Regions from separate parts of the Parvibaculum sp. MBR-TMA-1.3b-4.2 genome, predicted to be linked through region 2. Evidence: predicted binding sites of a transcription regulator. Region 2 holds the regulator's gene; the other holds the start of a gene.
What was found. The regulator LexA, encoded in region 2, represses DNA repair genes until DNA is damaged. The targets are predictions, from matches to a motif close to TGTTCNNNNTGTGTTCNG.
Positions count from the first base shown of each region.

Region 1: ACSSVQ_RS05640 (PA0069 family radical SAM protein) is a predicted target of LexA. The motif match lies at 5,862-5,879, and genes of this name have one in related genera.

Region 1 covers NZ_JBRJHC010000001.1:1,142,919-1,152,942, forward strand. The annotation lists gene ACSSVQ_RS05605 (uracil-DNA glycosylase) at 1-18, shown strand, start outside; gene ACSSVQ_RS05610 (lytic transglycosylase domain-containing protein) at 61-1,920, shown strand; gene moaB (molybdenum cofactor biosynthesis protein B) at 2,078-2,620, shown strand; gene ACSSVQ_RS05620 (hypothetical protein) at 2,716-3,612, opposite strand; gene ACSSVQ_RS05625 (class I SAM-dependent methyltransferase) at 3,723-4,484, opposite strand; gene ACSSVQ_RS05630 (TIGR04282 family arsenosugar biosynthesis glycosyltransferase) at 4,481-5,092, opposite strand; gene ACSSVQ_RS05635 (TIGR04283 family arsenosugar biosynthesis glycosyltransferase) at 5,105-5,800, opposite strand; gene ACSSVQ_RS05640 (PA0069 family radical SAM protein) at 5,907-7,106, shown strand; gene ACSSVQ_RS05645 (ribonuclease HII) at 7,458-8,168, shown strand; gene ACSSVQ_RS05650 (DNA methyltransferase) at 8,237-9,340, shown strand; gene mutY (A/G-specific adenine glycosylase) at 9,671-10,024, opposite strand, start outside.
Region 2 covers NZ_JBRJHC010000001.1:472,081-482,104, forward strand. The annotation lists gene trpE (anthranilate synthase component I) at 1-875, shown strand, start outside; gene murI (glutamate racemase) at 892-1,689, shown strand; gene ACSSVQ_RS02555 (anthranilate synthase component II) at 1,830-2,423, shown strand; gene trpD (anthranilate phosphoribosyltransferase) at 2,420-3,457, shown strand; gene trpC (indole-3-glycerol phosphate synthase TrpC) at 3,454-4,251, shown strand; gene ACSSVQ_RS02570 (GNAT family N-acetyltransferase) at 4,258-4,779, shown strand; gene moaC (cyclic pyranopterin monophosphate synthase MoaC) at 4,776-5,255, shown strand; gene ACSSVQ_RS02580 (molybdopterin molybdotransferase MoeA) at 5,272-6,483, shown strand; gene lexA (transcriptional repressor LexA) at 6,616-7,323, shown strand; gene ACSSVQ_RS02590 (ComEC/Rec2 family competence protein) at 7,342-9,516, opposite strand; gene gltX (glutamate--tRNA ligase) at 9,769-10,024, shown strand, end outside.

The sequences.
Region 1 (10,024 bases), 670 kb from region 2:
CTCAACGCTCCCCGTTAACCTACGAGTAATTAATTTGCCTTGGCGCTTGAGAGGCGGCAGATGAGCGATATGATACCCGCTCATGCGCTGGGGGGTGCATTTATGACGACTTCGGTTCCCGGGGGGCGGACGGCCTGTCCTGCCCGTACAATTTTCAAATTCGCGCTCGCGGGCTTTCTGGCCGGCGCGGCGCTGATGCCGCTGCAGGCGGCCGCCGCGCAGGGTCCGTCGGCGGACGGGGCCACGGTAGTGCCCGCACGCATCTGGAGCCCTGAAGTTCTGAGCGGCAAGGACCGCGAACTCTACCGGCAGCTTTTCGCCGAGACCCGTCGCGGCCACTGGAAAAAAGCCGACGCCATCGCCGCGAAACTCTCCGACAAGCGGCTGATGGGCTTCGTCCTCTACGAAAAATATATGGGCCCGCATTACCGCACGTCCTATTCGGAACTTGCGGCCTGGATGAAGAAATATCGCGACCTGCCGGGCGCGAAGGACATCTACAAGCTTGCCGTGAAGCGCCGCCCCCATGGCGCATGGCCCACGCGGCCTGCCCGGCGCAAATGGCGCGCACCGGCTCATTCAGATTACGCGGTCTATGAAAAAGACGACCGGCCCCTGTCCGCGGCCTATAAGCGGATCGCGCCGCAGGTCCGCCGCCACGTCTCCTCCGACAGCGCGGAAGAAACGCTTCACTTCCTGAAGCGCTATCACGTCAGATCGAAACTCAACGCTGTCGAATTCGACAAGGTGCGCGTGCGCGTCGCGGCCTCCGCCTTCCTCGAGGGCAATGACGAGTTGGCCTATCGCATCGCCGACGAAATTTCGTCCCGTCATGCGCGCTATGTGCCGCTCGCGGACTGGTATGCGGGTCTGTCGGCCTGGCGCCAGGGGCACTATGCGAACGCCGCGCGCCACTTCAAACGCCTGTCGGAAACGAACAGCGCGGGCGACTGGTCCAAGGCGGCGGGCGGTTTCTGGGCGGCGCGCGCCTATCTTGCCGATCACGATCCGGAGCGCGTCGCGCCGATGCTCGAACGCGCCGCGGCGACGGGCGCGACCTTTTACGGCCTTCTCGCCACGCGCCAGCTCGGCCGCAAGATCGATATCGACTGGGTGCAGCCCGAACTCAACCAGAAATCCTTCCGCGCCCTTATCGCCAACAAGGCGGTGGCGCGCGCCGTGGCGCTGGTGCAGATCGGCCGCAAGGATCTTGCCGAACGCGAGCTGATCCGCGCGCATGGCGAACTTGCCCCCTCGCTCGACCAGCCGCTGATCGCACTGGCCCAGACCTTCGCGCTGCCCGCCGTGGCGCTTCAGGTGGCGAGCGCGGCGCATGTGCCCCATCGCATGGTCCATGGCCGCGTGCGGATGAATGCGGGGCTCTTTCCCATTCCCGACTACAAGCCCAAGGCCGGTTACACGATGGACCGCGCCCTCATCTTCGCCTTCATGCGGCAGGAAAGTAAGTTCAAGCCCGACGCGAAATCCTATGCGGGTGCGCGCGGCCTGATGCAGATCATGCCCGCGACGGCGAGCTACATCACCAAGGATCGCAGCCTTGCGGGCCGCAACCGGGACAAGCTGCTCGATCCGAATTTCAATGTCGGGCTCGGGCAGGACTATCTGAACGAGCTGATGAGCTACAGCCAGCCGCAGGGCAATCTCTTCATGCTCACCACCGCCTATAATGGCGGTCCGGGCAATCTGATGCGCTGGCTCCAAAACATCGATTTCAAGGGCGATCCGTTCCTCTTCATCGAATCGATCCCGGCGCCGGAAACGCGCGGCTATATCGAGCGCGTGATTTCCAATTTCTGGCTCTATCGCTCCCGCCTTGGGCAACCCGTCCGCTCGCTCGACGAGAGTGCATCCGGCACCTGGCCGGTGTATAAGGGCGTGGACGGGTCTCCGTCCTCCTGATACCGCTCCGGCTTCCGGCACACCGGTTTCCCTGAAAAGGAACCGCGTCACGGCCTCTGGTTTTCGACCGGATGCCGGCACGTTTTTTCGGACGGATGGCGGCGGGCCTCCCCGCTGCGAGCTCCTCGGTAACAACCCCTCAGCGAAAGGGTCCCCCATGCCCGGCATCGACGAAACGCGCGACTTCATTCCGCTCAACATTGCCGTGATGACGGTTTCCGACACGCGCAAACCCGAGACCGACAAATCGGGCGATGTGCTGGCGGAGCGCATCGAGGCGGCCGGACACAGCCTCGCCGACCGCACCATCGTCAGCGACGAAGTCACGCGCATCCGCGCGCAGCTCCTGCGCTGGATCGCGGACAAGGAAATCGATGTGGTGATCTCCACGGGCGGAACGGGGCTCACGGGCCGCGACGTGACGCCGGAAGCCTTCTTCTCCGTCTATGACAAGGAGATCGAGGGTTTCGCGGCGCTCTTCCACCGCATTTCTTTCGACAAGATCGGCACCTCCACCATCCAGTCCCGCGCCACGGCGGGCGTCGCGCATGGCACCTATCTCTTCGCGCTGCCCGGCTCGCCCGGCGCCTGCAAGGACGGCTGGGACGAAATCCTGAAATACCAGCTCGACTACCGCTACCGCCCCTGCAATTTCGTGGAAATCATGCCCCGGCTTCAGGAGCATGTCGGGCGGGGGTGAAGAAGAACCGCGCCACGTAGCGAAAGCCCGACGAAAGCCCGGCGGGCCAATCGGTATTTCCTCTTGTCGTCAGGCTTTGGGCCCCCGGGGTCAGGTCATCCGGTCCTGGTGCTTTCCAGCAGCATCCGATGCGATCTATTCAGCAGCTCTCGCCCCGCCTGATCGAGACCTCCGCTTTTCTCTCTTGTAGATAGCGACGTGAACGTAAAAGAATTCAAATCCGATTCTTTGATCATGTTTCGATTGGTCTTGATAAAAATAGTTTCCAGCGGGCATATACTTCGCCCGAAAAAAGCATTTTCGAAAAGCGGGTCTCCCTCGCGCAAAGTATCTTCATATCCAAGGCTCCGCTTTCCCGTATTGAATTCCTCATATTGAGGAAGAAGCGAGCTAATCGACCAGCCTTGTTTGAGCACTTCCTGCGAAATTCCAATTTCATATCTTGCGATAACGTCTTCTTTTTCTAGAAAATCCTCAACATCATAAAACCCCGCCGCTACAAGGTGCTTGAAAGCCTTTGACGACAAGGCATAAGCAGTCGTTTGTACATGTATAAAAGGAGGTTCATAGTCAAATAGATCACCAAACCGAACCGAGAAACTTGAAGACATAGGAAGTATATTTACAGAACACCCAACCATCACAATGGTATCAGACAGGCGCGAAAGAAAACCGTCATACCAAGGCATGGAAAAATATGTGGGCACAAAAGGGCCCCTCATTGAAGAATTTACAAACATATAGGCGTCATAGGAGAGATGATTGAACTGTCTTACGAATTCTACGACGCCACCAAAATCATGATTCTTATTCTTTATTTGAATATATTTTACGTTCTCATGGTCAGTAAGCGGCACCGAACAATCCCCTGATATGAACACAAAATAATCCGCCGTATCATCCACAGCTGTGTTCATAAAAAATACGAAATTGTCCCTGTAAGTTTCGTTTAACTCATAAAAATGGTATATTATGGCTACTTTTTCTATCATCTGTTTTCTTACCTACTTGGTCTTTTAAGCGGCAAAGTACACAAGTCCCAGAAAAGCAACCCGGCGTGTCCCCGGCTCGGGGGCCGGGATGACACGCTATGACGGCAAAACTACTCCGCCCGCGTCATCACATAGAACACGTATGAAAACTCGCCGAGAAAGCGCTCGGCGATATCGATCTCGCGATACATCTCGTTGAAGACGGCCTTCGCCTCTTCCACGCCCTCATATTCGCCCCAGCTTTTGCGGATTTCTTCCTTCATCGGACCGTAATAGTCCGTGAACCAGTCCTCTTTCGGCAGCACCGTTGTCGCCACGACGCGGTAGCCCGCGCGTTTCGCGGCCTCGGTATTGGTCTCGACCGTTCCCATGCCGGGATACATTTCGCGCCAATAGTCCCAGGCTTCGGGCGAGGGCGTATCGGTCAGCCAGGTGAGTTCGGAGACGACGCAGGCGCCCGCGGGCTTCAAATGCCGTCGCCAGGCGCGCAATCCGTCCTCGAAGCCCATCAGATAGATCGCACCCTCCGACCAGATGAGGTCGAATTCCCCGTCGCCGAAGGGCAGCTCTTCCATGTCGGCGCGCTTCACCGTCAGCCGCTCGTCCGGCACCTCTTCGGCCACCGCGCGCGCATGCAGCTTGTCGAGAAAGGGCTCGAAAAGATCGACCGCCGTGATGCGGCCCTGCGTCAGGGGCAGAAGGTCGAAGGCTTCCGGCCCCTGCCCGCAGCCGACATCGAGAATTTCAGGCGCGGGCGGCAGCTCCGGCACCAGCGCGAACGCCTCCGCGGTTGCGCGCGCACTGCCCGGCCCGTTGCGCGGCAGCTTCAACTGGATATCAAGAAACAGTTTGAAGGGATCGAGATCGCTCATTGTCGTTTCTGCCTTTCGGCCTCTGTCCAGCGGCGGTAATCCGCGCCGGTATCCACATCGTTCAATGTATCGGCAAGGGCAAGCGTCAGCCCTGCCCTTTCGATATTCGCCTTCGTATCGGCCAGCGTGTGCTCGCTCGACCAGCGCACATCCTCGAAGATTTCCGTCACGCGCGGAAAGCGTTTCATGCCGACAAGCCAGTAACCGCCATCCTCCGCCGGTCCGAGCACGGTATCGGCCCGGCTCAGCGCCGCAAAGGCGCGGGCGATATGATCGCGCGTAATGCCGGGAATGTCGCCGCCGACGATCACCACCGGGCCCCGCGGCAGATCGCGAAAGAGCCGTCCCATCCGGTCGCCCAGATCTCCTGCCCCTTGCGCGATGCGCGGCACGCCCGCCGGCCAGACGCCCGTCTCATGCACCGCGCGGTCCGGCGTCAGGGCGAGCACGGTCTGCCAGCGCGGGTCGGGGGCGACGCGCCTCAGCAGATCGCCGCATGTCCGGCGAAAAAAGGCGAGCGCGGCCACATTGCCGATCTCGCGGGCAAGGCGGGTCTTCACCCGGCCGAGGCGCGGTGCCTTGGCCATGACCACGAGCTGCCTGTCCATGAAATATTCCGTTTACTGATAGATGCGGGCGATCAGCCGGGGCGGTACGCGCAGGTAATAGAGCGTGAGGCAGGCGAAATTGCGAAGCATGCGCGCGGCAAAACCGTCGCGGATATAGCGGTGCGGGCTCGTGACGGCGCGCGAGCGCAGCATCACCAGACGCCGCCGCCCGATCCGGCGCACGAGGTCCACATCCTCCATCAGCGGCATGTCGCGATAGCCGCCGAGCTTTTCGTAAAGCCGCCGGTTGATGAGCAGCCCCTGATCGCCATAGGGCAGCCGCAGGATCGCGCAGCGCAATGCCACGATGGTTTCCAGAAAGCGCGCCCAGCCCGAAAAATCGTCCAGCGTGAAACGGAAGGCGGCGGCGATCTCGGAGCTTCGGAAGCGTCCGGCCTCGACCTGCTCCAGGAATTTCGACACTTCTTCGTCCCAGCCCGTTTCCAGCACCGTGTCGGCATGGAGAAAGAGCAGCCAGTCGCCTTTCGCCTCGCGCGCGCCGGCAGCAAGCTGGGGACCCCGCCCCCTCTCGCCCGCCACCAGATGGGCGCCGGCCGCCTCGACCACGTCCAGCGTGCCGTCGGTGGAACCGCCATCGGACACGATGACTTCCTTCACGCGGCCGCGCACCACCGCGCCCACCAGCGGGAACATCGCGCGGGGCAGTTCGTCTTCGGCATTCAGGGTCGGAATGATCACACTCAACATGCGGGCCAATTAGCCATGGAGCGCAGTCACACTGCAAGGAAACTGTCCCCTGCCGGATAAATGTTCTTGTTCTGTTCTCTCGTTCTGCTAGGATTTCCTCATGACGATGAGTCGCCACATAGCGCGTCCCGGCCGCACCGCCCGTCCCCACGCCAGTTCCCCGATTGGCTCCAAGGCGGTGGCGCGGCCGTCCCGGCTCCCCAACGCCCCGTCCCCCGTACCCCAAGGCGTGAGCGAGCCCAACCTGCCCCCCGATGGCCGCCGTGGCCGGGGCGCGCTTACCAACCGCTCGGGCCGGTTCGAGCCGCGCGGCTATGAGCTGGAAGACGATGGCTGGGAGGGGCTTTCGGCCATCCCGGCCCTGAAGACCGAAGTGACGTTCGAGAGCCCGAAGACCATCATCACGCGCAACCAGTCGCCCGACATTTCCTTCGACCGCTCGATCAATCCCTATCGGGGCTGCGAGCATGGCTGCGTCTACTGCTTCGCCCGCCCCACCCACGCCTATATGGGGCTGTCGGCCGGGCTCGATTTCGAGAGCCGCCTTTTCGCCAAGCCCAATGCGGCGCAGCTTCTGGCGCGCGAGCTTTCAAAGCCCGGCTATGAGGTGCGCCCCATCGCCATCGGCACCAATACCGATCCCTATCAGCCGATTGAGCAGCGCTACCGCATCACGCGGTCGATCCTCGAGGTACTGTCGGCCTATAACCATCCCGTCACCATCGTGACCAAATCCGCGCAGGTGACGCGCGATCTCGACATCCTGTCTGACATGGCGAAACGCAATCTGGTGAAGGTCGCGATCTCGGTGACGACGCTGGATGCCAGGCTCGCCCGGAAGATGGAACCGCGCGCCTCGACCCCGTCCAAACGCATGGAGGCGCTTTCCATCCTGTCGGAAGCAGGCGTACCGACGGGCGTGATGGTCGCGCCCGTCATCCCCGCCCTCAACGACAGCGAGATCGAACGCATATTGCAGGGCGCGGCCCATGCGGGCGTCGCGCAGGCCGGTTTCGTCCTGCTGCGCCTGCCGCTCGAAATCGCCGACCTCTTCAAGGAATGGCTGGCCGAAAACGTGCCGGACAGCGCCGATCACGTCATGTCCCTCATCCGCCAGATGCGCGGCGGCAAGGAATATGACGCCGAATGGAGCCGCCGCATGAGGGGCACCGGCCCTTACGCCTGGCAGATCGCCCGCCGCTTCGAAATCGCCGCCCGCAAGCTCGGCCTCAACAAGATCAAGTCCGACCTCGACTGCGAACGGTTTCAGGTGCCGGGCCGGGGCAAGCAGCTGGAATTGCTGTGAGGTTCCTCTAGCCGTCATGGCCCGGCTCGTCCGGGCCATCCACGTCTTCCTTCCGTGTAGCGAAGACATGGATACCCCGCATAAAGCGGGGCATGACGATGCGTGTCTTGGCAAAGCCCGGCAACAAAATCCAACGTCATCCCGGCGAAAGCCGGGACCCACTCGCCTCTCCCCAGCCCGCCTAAACCGTTTGAGGCACTGCGGAGCATGCAAGCCGCAACCCAACCGCATCTCGTCCATATGCCGATCTGCCAATGGGTCCCGGCTTTCGCCAGGATGACACCAAAGGAGAATTTGGCCGAGAGGGAAAGGAAAGTTGAGATTTGGCGAGGGAAATCACAAACTCCGCCAATGCCACGCCCCGCCAAACCGAAAATCGTCACCACGCCCGACTTCTCCTTCGAGGCAGAAGCCGGCGCGCCCACCGCGCTTGTCTGCGGCGTGGACGAAGCGGGCCGGGGTCCGCTGGCGGGGCCCGTCGTTGCCGCCGCCGTCATTCTCGATCCCGCGCAGCTCCCGCCCGGCCTCAACGATTCCAAAAAGCTCACCGCGAAGAAGCGCGAGGCGCTTTACGACCTCATCCGCGATCAGGCGCAGGTCGGGGTCGGCATGGCGAGCGTCGAGGAGATCGACCGCATCAACATCCTCGCCGCCTCCATGCTGGCCATGTCCCGCGCGGTGGCGGCGCTGCCCGCCACACCCGCCCATGCCCTCATCGACGGCAACCGGTCGCCGGAGCTTCCCTGCCGCGCCACCCCCGTCATCAAAGGCGATGCGCGCTCGCTCTCCATCGCCGCGGCCTCCATCATCGCCAAGGTCACGCGGGACCGGATGATGGTCGAAATGGCCGCCGACTTTCCGGTCTATGGATTCGAGCGGCATATGGGCTACGGCACGAAACAGCACCTCGAAGCGCTCGAAAAAGCCGGCGCCTGCCCGCATCACCGGAAAAGTTTCGCGCCCGTCGCCGCGCTCCCGACCCAAGATATTGAGTCCGCGGAGTCCCGAGAGACTCGATTTAGTGTTTCCGAATCCGTTAACCCATTGATTCCACAAAAGTAATTGACGCCGATTCGCGACCTCGCCATGATCGCCGGCTCCAACGGGGCACATGTAGAGGGGTTTCGAACGTGGCACGGGTCAGCAACGGCAAGGTAGAGTCCGCCGAGAAGATCATTCAGGGGAACTGCGTCGAGGCAATGAACGCCCTGCCGGCGAACTCGGTCGATCTGATTTTCGCGGACCCGCCCTACAACCTCCAGCTCGGCGGCGACCTCACCCGTCCCGACCAGTCCAAGGTCGATGCTGTCACCGACGAGTGGGACAAGTTCGAGAGCTTCGAGACCTATGACCGCTTCACGCGGGAATGGCTCGCCGCGGCGCGCCGCGTGCTGAAGCCGACGGGCGCCATCTGGGTCATCGGCTCCTATCACAACATTTTCCGCGTCGGCGCGAGCCTTCAGGATCTCGGCTACTGGATCATGAACGATGTCGTGTGGCGCAAGTCGAACCCGATGCCGAATTTCCGCGGCACGCGCTTCACCAATGCCCATGAAACGCTGATCTGGGCCGTGCGCGATGCCGACCAGAAGAAATACACCTTCAACTACGACGCGATGAAGGCGCTCAACGAAGACCTTCAGATGCGCTCCGACTGGCTGATCCCGATCTGCAATGGCGGCGAACGGCTCAAGGACGAGGACGGCAACAAGGCCCATGCGACGCAGAAGCCCGAGGCGCTTCTCCACCGCGTGCTGCTCGCCACCACCAACCCGGGCGATGTCGTGCTCGACCCCTTCTTCGGCTCCGGCACCACGGGCGCGGTCGCCAAGAAGCTCGGCCGCAAGTTCATCGGCATCGAGCGCGAGGCGAAATACATCAAGGTCGCGCGCGAGCGTATCCGCCAGGTGCAGCCCACCGCGCCGGAAGACCTAAAGGTCACGCAGTCCAAGAAAGCCGCGCCGCGCATTCCCTTCGGCACCATCGTCGAGCGCGGCCTGCTGGAGCCCGGCACCAAGCTTTACGACCCGCAGCGCCGCCATGCCGCGCGCGTGCGCGCCGACGGCTCGCTCGTCTGCGCCGACGCCACCGGCTCCATCCACAAGATCGGCGCCCATGTGCAGGGCCTCGAAGCCTGCAATGGCTGGACCTATTGGCACTTCAAGACGGACGGGAAACTCAAGCCCATCGACATGCTGCGCCAGAAGCTGCGTGCCGAGATGGGCGAGGGGTAATCCTCATTTGTCATTGCCGGACTTGCCCCGGCAATCCAGCGCAACAATGCGCGGCACGCGCCGCTCTAGATGCCCGGATCAAGTCCGGGCATGACAAAGAGAAGTAATGTCATCCCGGCGAAAGCCGGGACCCAATCCACGTTTCAGCGCGTTGTGACGCGAGTGGATCCCGGGAACAAGTCCCGGGATGACAGTCCTCGTTAATGTTTTCCAACAAAGCCAAAAACACGGTGTCGTCCCGGCACTCGTTGCCGGGACCCATTAGCGCAGCGGTGTATCGTTGAGGCGAGTGGGTCCCGGCTTTCGCCGGGATGACACCCTCTGGTGAAACTACTTTCCCTTAAACAAAGGCCCCGCATCCGGCGCGGCATGCGCGGCGGCCTTTTTCATCACCGTCGGCAGGGCCTGCGCGTCGAGCTCTTCCTCCGGCACCCAGATACCGTCCGCCTTTGTCGCCAGCGCCGCGCTCGCCTCGCCCACGAAGATCGCAAGCTGCAAATGGAAATGCGTGAAGGTGTGTTCGACGAGCCCCGGCACGCGCACCCATTTCGCCTTCACCGGCGCGGCGGCGAGCAACGCATCCTCATCGATCTCGGCTTGCGTCCATTCCGTCGTCGGCACTTCCAGCATGCCGCCCAACAGCCCCTTGTCGGGCCTCCGGCGCAGGAGCACTTCCCCTCGCCC
Region 2 (10,024 bases):
ATGCGAATATCGACGACCTGCAGCCGCCGAAGTCAAACACGCCGCAGGAAACCTATTTCAGCATGGTGGAACGGGCGAAAGAATATATCGCGGCGGGCGATATCTTTCAGGTCGTGCTGTCGCAGCGTTTCGAGACGCCCTTCACCCTGCCCCCGTTTGCGCTTTATCGCGCGCTGCGACGAATCAACCCGTCTCCCTATCTCTATTTCCTCAATTTCGAGGATTTCTCCGTCGTCGGTTCCAGCCCGGAGATTCTCGTTCGTGTACGGAACAACCGTGTCACGATCCGCCCGATCGCCGGGACGCGCCATCGCGGAAAGAACAAGGCCGAAGACGCCGAAATCGCGGAAGAGCTTCTCGCTGACCCGAAGGAACGCGCGGAGCATCTCATGCTGCTCGATCTCGGGCGCAACGATGCGGGCCGCGTCTCGAAGATCGGCAGTGTGGAAGTAACCGAGAAATTCGCGTTGCAGCACACGTCGCACCTCATCCATATCGTGTCGAATGTCGAAGGCGATCTGGATCCCGAATATGACGCCATTTCCGCGCTGATCGCCGGGTTTCCCGCCGGCACCGTCTCCGGTGCGCCCAAGGTTCGCGCGATGGAGATCATCGACGAGCTGGAGCTTGAAAAGCGCGGCGCCTATGCGGGCTGCGTGGGCTATTTCTCCGCCGCCGGCGAAATGGACACCTGTATCGTCCTGCGCACCGCCATCGTGAAAGACGAAAAGATGTATGTGCAGGCGGGCGGCGGCGTCGTTGCCGATTCAAGTCCTGAAGGCGAGTATCAGGAGAGCGTCAACAAGGCGAAGGCCCTCTTCCGCGCCGCCGAGGAGGCCGTGCGCTACGCCTCGCAGGGCGGCCGCAGGCAGTGATGACGGGGCTGTGACCATGGCCGAGCGAGCCGGACCGATCCTCGTTTTCGATTCCGGCATAGGCGGCCTGTCCGTTCTCGACGCCATCCACACGCTTCTGCCGACGCGCCAATGCATCTATGTGGCGGACGATGTCGCCTTTCCCTATGGAGAGTGGGAAGAGGCCGCGCTGATCGAGCATATCGTCCAGGTGATGGACGGCCTCGTCGAGGCGCATGCGCCCCGGGCCATCGTGATTGCCTGCAATACGGCTTCGACACTGGTTCTGCCCGCGCTTCGGGCGCGCTTTACCATGCCCATCGTCGGCACGGTCCCTGCCATCAAGCCCGCCGCCGGTCGCACGAAGAGCGGCGTCATTTCGGTGCTCGCCACGCCCGGCACGATCGCCCGGGATTATACGCGTCAGCTGATCCAGCAATTCGCCGCCGACGTGCATGTCGAACTGGTCGCCTCGCGCCGGCTCGCCGCGATTGCGGAAAAACTGCTTCAGGAAGACGAGATCGACACCGAGGCCGTCCGGGAAGAAATTCTGCCCTGCTTCATCGAGACAGCAAGCGGGCGCACCGACATCGTGGTGCTGGGCTGCACGCATTACCCCTTCCTGATCCCGCATATGAGCGCGGTCGCGCCCTGGCCCGTGGACTGGCTCGACCCGGCGCCTGCCATCGCACAGCGGCTCGCGGCCCTGATTGAGGACGATACGCGGATCGCGGAGGGAGAAGGCTTCACGCTTTTCACCAGCGGCGCTTCCGCCCCGCGCCTTCTCGCTGGCATGTTGCGCGCCCGCGGCGTCCCCGTCGCCGGCCATCAGTAACGCATTGATATTGCGGGATCATCAGTCCTATTGTGCGATCTTTCCGACGCGCATTATAACCGCGCCATTCTGCGCTATATTGACCGGAACATCCGGTTGTCCCTTTGCCCTGAAAGCCTCTTGCTCTTGAAAGCCCGGCCATGCTGCTACTGATCGATAATTACGACAGCTTCACCTACAACCTCGTCCATTTTCTGGGGGAGCTGGGTGCGCGCGCCGAGGTGCACCGGAACGACAAGATTTCGGTCAATGAAGCGCTGGCCAAAAGCCCGACGGCCATCGTGCTTTCGCCGGGGCCCTGCGATCCGGACAAGGCGGGCATCTGCCTTGAGCTGATCGAAGCGGCGGCCGCGCACCGGATCCCGCTTCTCGGCGTCTGCCTCGGCCATCAGGCCATCGGCCAGGCCTTCGGCGGCAAGGTGGTGCGTGCGCCCGTACTGATGCATGGCAAGATGAGCGACATCCATCATCACGGCAAAGGCGTGTTCGCCAACCTGCCGAGCCCCATCGAGGCGACGCGCTATCACTCGCTGATCGTGGAACGCGAGAGCCTGCCCGACTGCCTGGAGATCACGGCCTGGACGACGGACGGGATCATCATGGGGATGCAGCACAAGGAGCTGCCCATTCACGGCGTACAGTTCCACCCGGAAAGCATTGCCTCCGAACGCGGGCACGAAATTCTTGCGAACTTCCTCCAGCTTGCAGGCTTCAACGTGATGGAGACGGCATGAGCGACCTCAAGCCCGTTCTGGCGAAACTGTCGGAAGGCCATGAACTTTCGGCGGAAGACGCCCGCTTTGCCTTCGGCCACATCATGGAGGGCGAAGCGACGCCGGCGCAGATCGCCGCCTTCCTGATGGGGATGCGGGTGCGCGGCGAGCGCGTGACCGAAATCACGGCGGGCGCCACCGTATTGCGGGAGAAGATGCTCCGCGTCGAAGCACCCAAGGGCGCGGTGGACATTGTGGGCACGGGCGGCGACGGCGCTGGCACCTACAACATCTCGACGGCGGCGGCGCTGGTGACGGCGGGCGCAGGCGTTGCCGTTGCCAAGCATGGCAACCGCAAGGCCTCTTCGCTTTCCGGCACGGCGGATGCGCTGCAGGAACTGGGCGTCAATCTCGACGTTGCGCCGGATGTGATCGCGCGCAGCATTCGCGAGGCCGGTATCGGCTTCATGTTCGCGCAGGCCCACCACCCCGCCATGCGGCATGTGGGGCCGGTGCGCGTGGAACTCGGTATCAAGACGATCTTCAACCTGATCGGCCCGCTGTCCAATCCGGCGGGCGTGACGCGGCAGATCGTCGGCGTCTATTCGCGCGAGCTGGTGCGGCCCTTCGCCGAGGCGCTGCGCAATCTCGGGTCTGAGAAAGCCTGGATCGTGCACGGCACGGTGCCGGGCATGGGCGGGATCGACGAGCTGACCACGACGGGCATCAGCTTCGTTGCCGAGCTGGACCAGGGCGAGATCCGCGAGTTCGAGGTCGCGCCGGAAGATGTCGATCTGCCCCGTGCCGATATTGCCGACCTCAAAGGCGGCGACCCTGCACATAATGCGCAAGCCATTCGCAACCTCCTGGCGGGCGCGCCCGGCCCCTATCGGAATATCGTGCTGCTGAACGCCGCGGGCGCGCTTGTCGTCGCCGGGAAAGCGGCCTCGCTCGAGGACGGTGTGGCGTTTGCCGCCGAAAGCATCGACAGCGGCGCGGCGACGAAAGTGCTGGAACGCCTTGTGCAACAGACCAACAATCAGGTGCCTGCATGAGCGACATCCTCGACAAGATCGGCGCCTATAAGCTGGAAGAGATCGCGACGGCCAAGGCCGCGCGCACGCCGGCCCAGATGGAAGAAGCGGCGGCGGCGGCCTCTCCGACGCGCGGCTTTTACAAGGCGCTCAACGATGCCTGTGCGAGCGGCGGCTATGGCCTGATCGCGGAAATCAAAAAGGCGAGCCCGTCCAAAGGGCTGATCCGGGAAGACTTCAATCCGCCAGCGCTTGCCCGCGCCTATGAAGCCGGCGGCGCGACCTGCCTTTCGGTCCTCACGGACGGGCCGTCCTTTCAGGGGGCGCCGGACTATCTTACCGCCGCGCGCAATGCGGTGCTGCTGCCGGTGATCCGCAAGGACTTTATGTATGACGTCTATCAGGTGGCGGAAGCCCGCGCGATGGGCGCGGACGCGATCCTCATCATCATGGCGGCGGTCAGCGACACGCAGGCGCAGGAGCTGGAAGAAGCCGCTTTCCATTGGGGCATGGACGTTCTGGTTGAGGTGCACGACGAGGCCGAGCTGGAGCGCGCGCTCACCCTCAAGAGCCCGCTTCTCGGCATCAACAACCGCAACCTCAAGACCTTCGAGACGACGCTGGAAACGACGGAGCGGCTTGCCCCGCTCGTTCCCGCCGGCAAGCTGATCGTCGGCGAGAGCGGCATCTTCGCAGCAGACGATCTGGCGCGGCTTGCCAAGGCGGGCGTTCGGAGCTTTCTCGTGGGCGAAAGCCTGATGCGGCAGCCGGATGTAGAGGCGGCCACACGCAACCTTCTCGCCCACGCGGCCTGACCGCCGATGCCCTATCGCATACGCCATGCGCGACCCGATGAACTCGACCTGCTGGCCGGGATCGAGAAGGATGCGGGGATGGTTTTTGCCGATGTCGGCCTGAAGGAAATTTCCGATCACCCGCCCGCCGACATAGCCTATGTGCGCTCCTTTCTGCGGGGCGGCGCTATCCTGATCGCGGCGGATGAACAGGATAAACCGGCCGGTTTCGCTCTGGTCGGGTTCATCGACCGGGCCGGGCATCTGTTCGAACTGTCGGTTCATCGCGCCCATGCACGCAAAGGTCTCGGCGCCCGCCTGACGGCGGCTTGCTGCGGTTTTGCCTTTGCGCAGGGCGCCCGGCGGATGACGCTTTCCACATTCCGCGACGTACAATGGAACGCCCCGTTTTACGCGAAGCTCGGATTTCGTATCCTGCCTCAGGATGACTGGACGCCAGGTCTTTTCACTCTTCGCATGCGCGAGGAAGATGGCGGCCTGCCAATGGACAGGCGGTGCTTCATGGAAAAGGAGCTGAACGAAAATTGAGCGGCAAGTTTTCCCATATCGACGAGAGCGGCGCGGCCCATATGGTCGATGTGTCGGAGAAAAGCGTGACCGCGCGCGTCGCCACCGCGCGCGGGCGCGTGACCATGGCGCCGGAGACGCTCACCCTCATTCGCGAAGACGGGCTGAAAAAGGGCAATGCGCTGGAGGTGGCCCGGCTGGCAGGCATCATGGCCGCCAAGCAGACATCGGCCCTCATTCCGCTATGCCATCCGCTTGCCATCAGCAAGGTCGAACTTCATCTCACTCCGTCCACGGAGGATAGCGCCGTCGAGATCGAAGCCACCGTCAAGACCAGCGGGCAGACCGGGGTCGAGATGGAGGCGCTGACCGCGGTCAGCGTGGCGGCGCTCACGCTCTACGACATGGCCAAGGCCGTGGACAAGGCCATGCACATCACCGATGTCCGGCTGACGCATAAGAGCGGCGGCAAGTCGGGCGACTATAATGCAGACTGACTGAAAGGCCTTTCCCATGGCCGACACCCCTCTCCTTTCCGTTTTCGACGCGCGGTCCAAAATTCTCGCGGCGCTCCATACGGTCCCGTCCGAAACGGTGCCTCTGTCGCAGGCGCATGGGCGCGTTCTCGCCGAAGACGCCATCGCGCGGCGCACGCAGCCGCCCGCCGACCTTTCGGCCATGGACGGCTATGCAGTGCGCGCCATCGACACCGCAAACCTCCCCGCCAGGCTGAAGGTGGCGGGCGAGGCTCCCGCCGGCGAGGGCTATGACGGCGACCTCAAGGCGGGAGAAGCGGTCCGCATCTTCACCGGCGCGCCCCTGCCCCGCGGGGCCGACGCTATCGTCATTCAGGAAGACACCGAGCGCGACGGCGATCATGTCGTGGTCAGGGAAGCTGCCAGGACAGGCGATCATGTGCGTGCGACGGGGCTCGATTTCAGAACCGGAGACAGCGGCATTCTGCATGGCACAAGGCTCAACCATGCCGACATCGCGCTGGCCGCGGCCATGAATGTCTGTGAGCTGAAGGTTGCGCGGCGTCCCGTCATCGCCTTCTTCTCGACCGGCAACGAACTGGTGCGCCCCGGCGAGGAGCCAGCCGCTCACCAGATCGTGTCCGCCAATAATGACGGGCTTGCCGCCCTCATTTCCGAGGCAGGCGGCGAGCCTCTCGACCTCGGGATCGCGCGGGACGAAGAAGCCGACATCCGAGAGACCGCGGAACGGGCCAGACAGGCGGACATGCTGGTGACGCTGGGCGGCGCATCGGTGGGCGACCACGACCTCGTGCAATCCGCCCTCACGCCGGACGGGCTCGATATCGAGTTCTGGCGCGTCGCCATGCGGCCCGGCAAACCGCTGATGTTCGGCGCGCTGGGAGACCTGCCCATGCTCGGCCTGCCCGGAAACCCGGTATCGGCCCTTGTCTGCGCGGTGCTCTATCTGAAGCCCGCCATCTTGCGGATGCAGGGCGGCAATCCGGGGCCTCATTTCGCCATGGCGCGGCTCGGGCGGGAGCTGCCGGGCAATGGCGCGCGCGAGGACTATATGCGGGCGGCGCTGGACCATATCGACGGCGAGCTTTCCGTTGCCACGGCTGCCGAGAAACAGGACAGCTCGATGCTCTCCACGCTGTCCCAGGCCGGCTGCCTGATCGTCCGGCCGCCTCATGCCGAACCGGCAAAAGCCGGGGAAATCGTCAAGATTCTCCCGTTGCGCGCATAAGCGGAAAATTATCCACAGGGCGCTTGACGCTTGTGGAGAACCAAAGTAGAACTCTTTCAGACGTTTTTGTTTTGTTCCTGATTTGCGTTCAAACGCTACGCAAGCGCGGCACAGGCTTGGAGGGGTTCCGGGATGCTCACCCGTAAACAACATGAATTGCTCATGTTCATCCATGAACGAGTGAAGGAGTCCGGGGTCCCGCCCAGCTTCGACGAGATGAAGGACGCGCTGGATCTGCGCTCCAAGTCCGGCATTCACCGGCTCATCTCCGCGCTGGAAGAGCGCGGGTTCATCCGGCGCCTGCCGCATCGGGCAAGAGCGCTGGAAATTCTCAAATTGCCGGAATCCTCGCAGCCCAGTCTGGCCGCCAATCGGGCCAAAGGCTTCTCTCCCAGCGTGATCGAAGGCAGCCGCGGCAAGACGAGCCACGACCTGATGCCCTCGTCGCAGGAAGAGCGTTCGCTGACCGTTTCCGTGATGGGCCGTATCGCCGCCGGTACGCCGATCGAGGCGCTGCAGGAGGAAAGCCACCAGGTCGATGTGCCGATGAGCCTGATCGGCTCCGGCGAGCATTATGCGCTGGAGGTAAAGGGCGACTCGATGATCGAGGCCGGTATTCTGGATGGCGACACGGTTCTCATTCAGCGATGCGACACCGCCACCAGCGGAGACATCGTCGTGGCGCTGGTGGACGGCTATGAGGCCACGCTGAAGCGGCTGCGCAAGAAGGGCGATTCCATCGCGCTCGAAGCGGCAAACCCGGCCTATGAAACCCGTATCTTCGGGCCAGACCGGGTGAAGGTTCAGGGCAAGCTTGTCGGCCTGCTGCGCCGCTACTGATTTCCCGCTTTTGCCCTATCAGGGCTGACGAACCCAGGGCCGTGCTCCCCGCGCGGCCCTTGCCGTTTCTATTGTCGGCTTACCGTCCGTCTCCAGACGAATAGTCGTCGCCCCGTTCCGCCAGAAATCGAAATAGTCGAGAATGAGATCGGCGCGGCAGCCCTTTCGGATCGCCCTGCCGACCGGCACAGCCGAGACGATGATGTCGGCCAGCTCGCAATCCTCCATGACAGCGCCGATGCTCTTCGAGTAGGCGATAAGGGGACGGCTTTTTTCGTGAAAAGCACAGCCGCGCGCATCGCAACGCCATGGAGATTCCGTGCTCGATACCGCCTCGCGCGCGCTTCGCCGGTCGCCCTCCATGCGCAACCATTGTTGCGCCGTGTATGAAGGGCGCGCCGAGGTCAGATAGATATCGCCATCGAGCCCGCGCGCGGCAACGATCCCACCTTCCCTCCCGATGAAGATGTCCGGTCGCGACAGATGCGGCCAGAGCAGAAGGCCTCCCAGCAAAGGCAGCAGGCCGAGCCAGCGACAGCCGCGACGCCACAGGGCAATCCACAAACCGCCTAACGTCACAAGCGCCAGGGCACCGAGCGAGGCTGAAGGAATAAGCCGGTCCGCCCCGCCCCAATGCGCCACGTCATGCGCCACCGTCAACATCCAGCCGATCCCCTTGCCCATGACCCAGAAGGCCGGTGCGTCGGCGCCGAAAGGCATGAGCAAAAGACCTATCAAGGCGGCGGGCATGACCACGAGACCGACCAGGGGCATGGCGGCCAGATTTCCCGCCAGCCCGAAAACGGCGAGCCTGTTGAAATTGAACGCGGCATAGGGCGCCGTTGCCAACCCTGCCACGATGCTCGTCAGCGTCAGGCCCGTGAAATAGATCAGCACGAGGCGCGGCCATTGGGCGGGGCCTCCCCGCAGGTCGCCCCTCGACAAGGCGATGAAGCGCTGGACGCTTTTGCTCTCGTAAAAGGCAACGAGCGCAACCGCCGCGGCAAACGACATCTGGAAGCTGGCGCCCAGCAGGCTTTCCGACTGCCACAGCAGAACGACAGTCGCAGCGAGAGCAACATTCCGTAGGCTGATGGCTGGGCGGTCGAGCAGGATCGCTCCCAGCATAAGCGTCACCATGATAAAGGCGCGTTGCGTCGCAATCGCGCCGCCGGAGACCAGGAGATAAAAGGCGGCACCGGAAAACGCCACGAGCGCCGCCCATTTCTTCACCGGGTAGCGCAATGCAAGCGCCGGCACGGCTGCCAGCACAGCACGGGCAAGCCAGAACAGCGTGCCGCTGAACAGCGCCATATGAAGGCCGGAGATGGCCAGCACATGGGCGAGCCCCGCCGCGCGCAGATCTTCCGTCACGCCTTCCGGGATGGCGCGACGCTCGCCGGTCACCAGCGCGGCGGCGACCGCCCCTTCCGGCCCGCCGATGGACGCCCGGATATGGGTGGCGATCGCATTGCGAAGCGCGGCGATCCGGGACCGCGGACCTCCCGTGGAGGGGCTGAGTATCTCCGGGGCGGTATAGGCAAAGCCGACCGCCCCGAGGCCTTCGAACCAGGCCTGACGCGCATAGTCGAACCCGCCCGGCAAAACCGGATCGGGCGGCGGCATGAGACGGGCGCGGAGGCGAATTTCCTCGCCCGGCTGGAGCGCCACATTTTTCAGCCGAATACGCAGTCTTACTTTGGCAGGCCGTTTTTCGGGCGGCAGCCCGGCAAAGGCCGACGGCGCCATAAGCACGGTGAGGTCTCCCGCCTCGCCCGCCTCGACAAAGAGAACCCTTCCCGTCAGCTCGCCCGCCGTCTCGTCCGCCAGGACCGGCGCCGCCACCAGAGCCGTCCGCAGCGACGCCGCGGCAAAGCCCGCGGTCACCGCCCCCAGAACGCAGAGGAGAAGCAAGACCCAGGACAACCGGCGAAATACCCATAAGGCGCAGGCGAGGATCAGAAATCCGGCAAGAGACAGCCAGAGCGGCGGTTCGACCGGCAGGCCGAAATAGGCCGCGATGCCGCAGGCCAGAAGCACGGGAAGCCAGAGAAACCAACGGTCGGTTTCGCCTGCAAAACTGCGGGAAATTGCGCCAAACCCTGCGTAGAGCGCCGACAAAACCCGCAGAATCGTCCCCTGCCCGGCGCCGAATGAAGGCCGTTTCATGCCCTGCCCGGCTGTAAATGCCATGGGCGACGCCCCCTCCACATGCGGCTAAAGCACTGCCACTTCCCCCAACACCTTAAAAACAAAGGTGTTTTTCGAAAAAAGTTCGGACTTACGCTGCGTTGCCGCAATGTGCTAGAACACCCCCGTCCCGCAGCGGACCCAGAGGCCGATTTGCGCCACGGGCGAGGCCCCACCTTGGGTCAAAGCTTGCCAACAATCTGTTCCCCTGCCTAGCCGCCTCAGGATGCGGTAACGGATGGATGACGGAAGAGCATGCCGGAAGAGAAAAAAGTCATAACGCGTTTCGCCCCCTCACCGACGGGCTTCTTGCACATCGGTGGCGGCAGAACTGCCCTTTTCAACTGGCTCTTCGCGCGCCATCACGGGGGCACGTTCCTGCTTCGCATCGAGGACACGGATCGCGAGCGTTCGACCGATGAAGCCATCGCCGCCATTTTCGAAGGCATGCGCTGGCTGGGTCTGGACTGGGACGAGGAACCCGTTTTCCAGTTTTCCCGCCAGCAGCGCC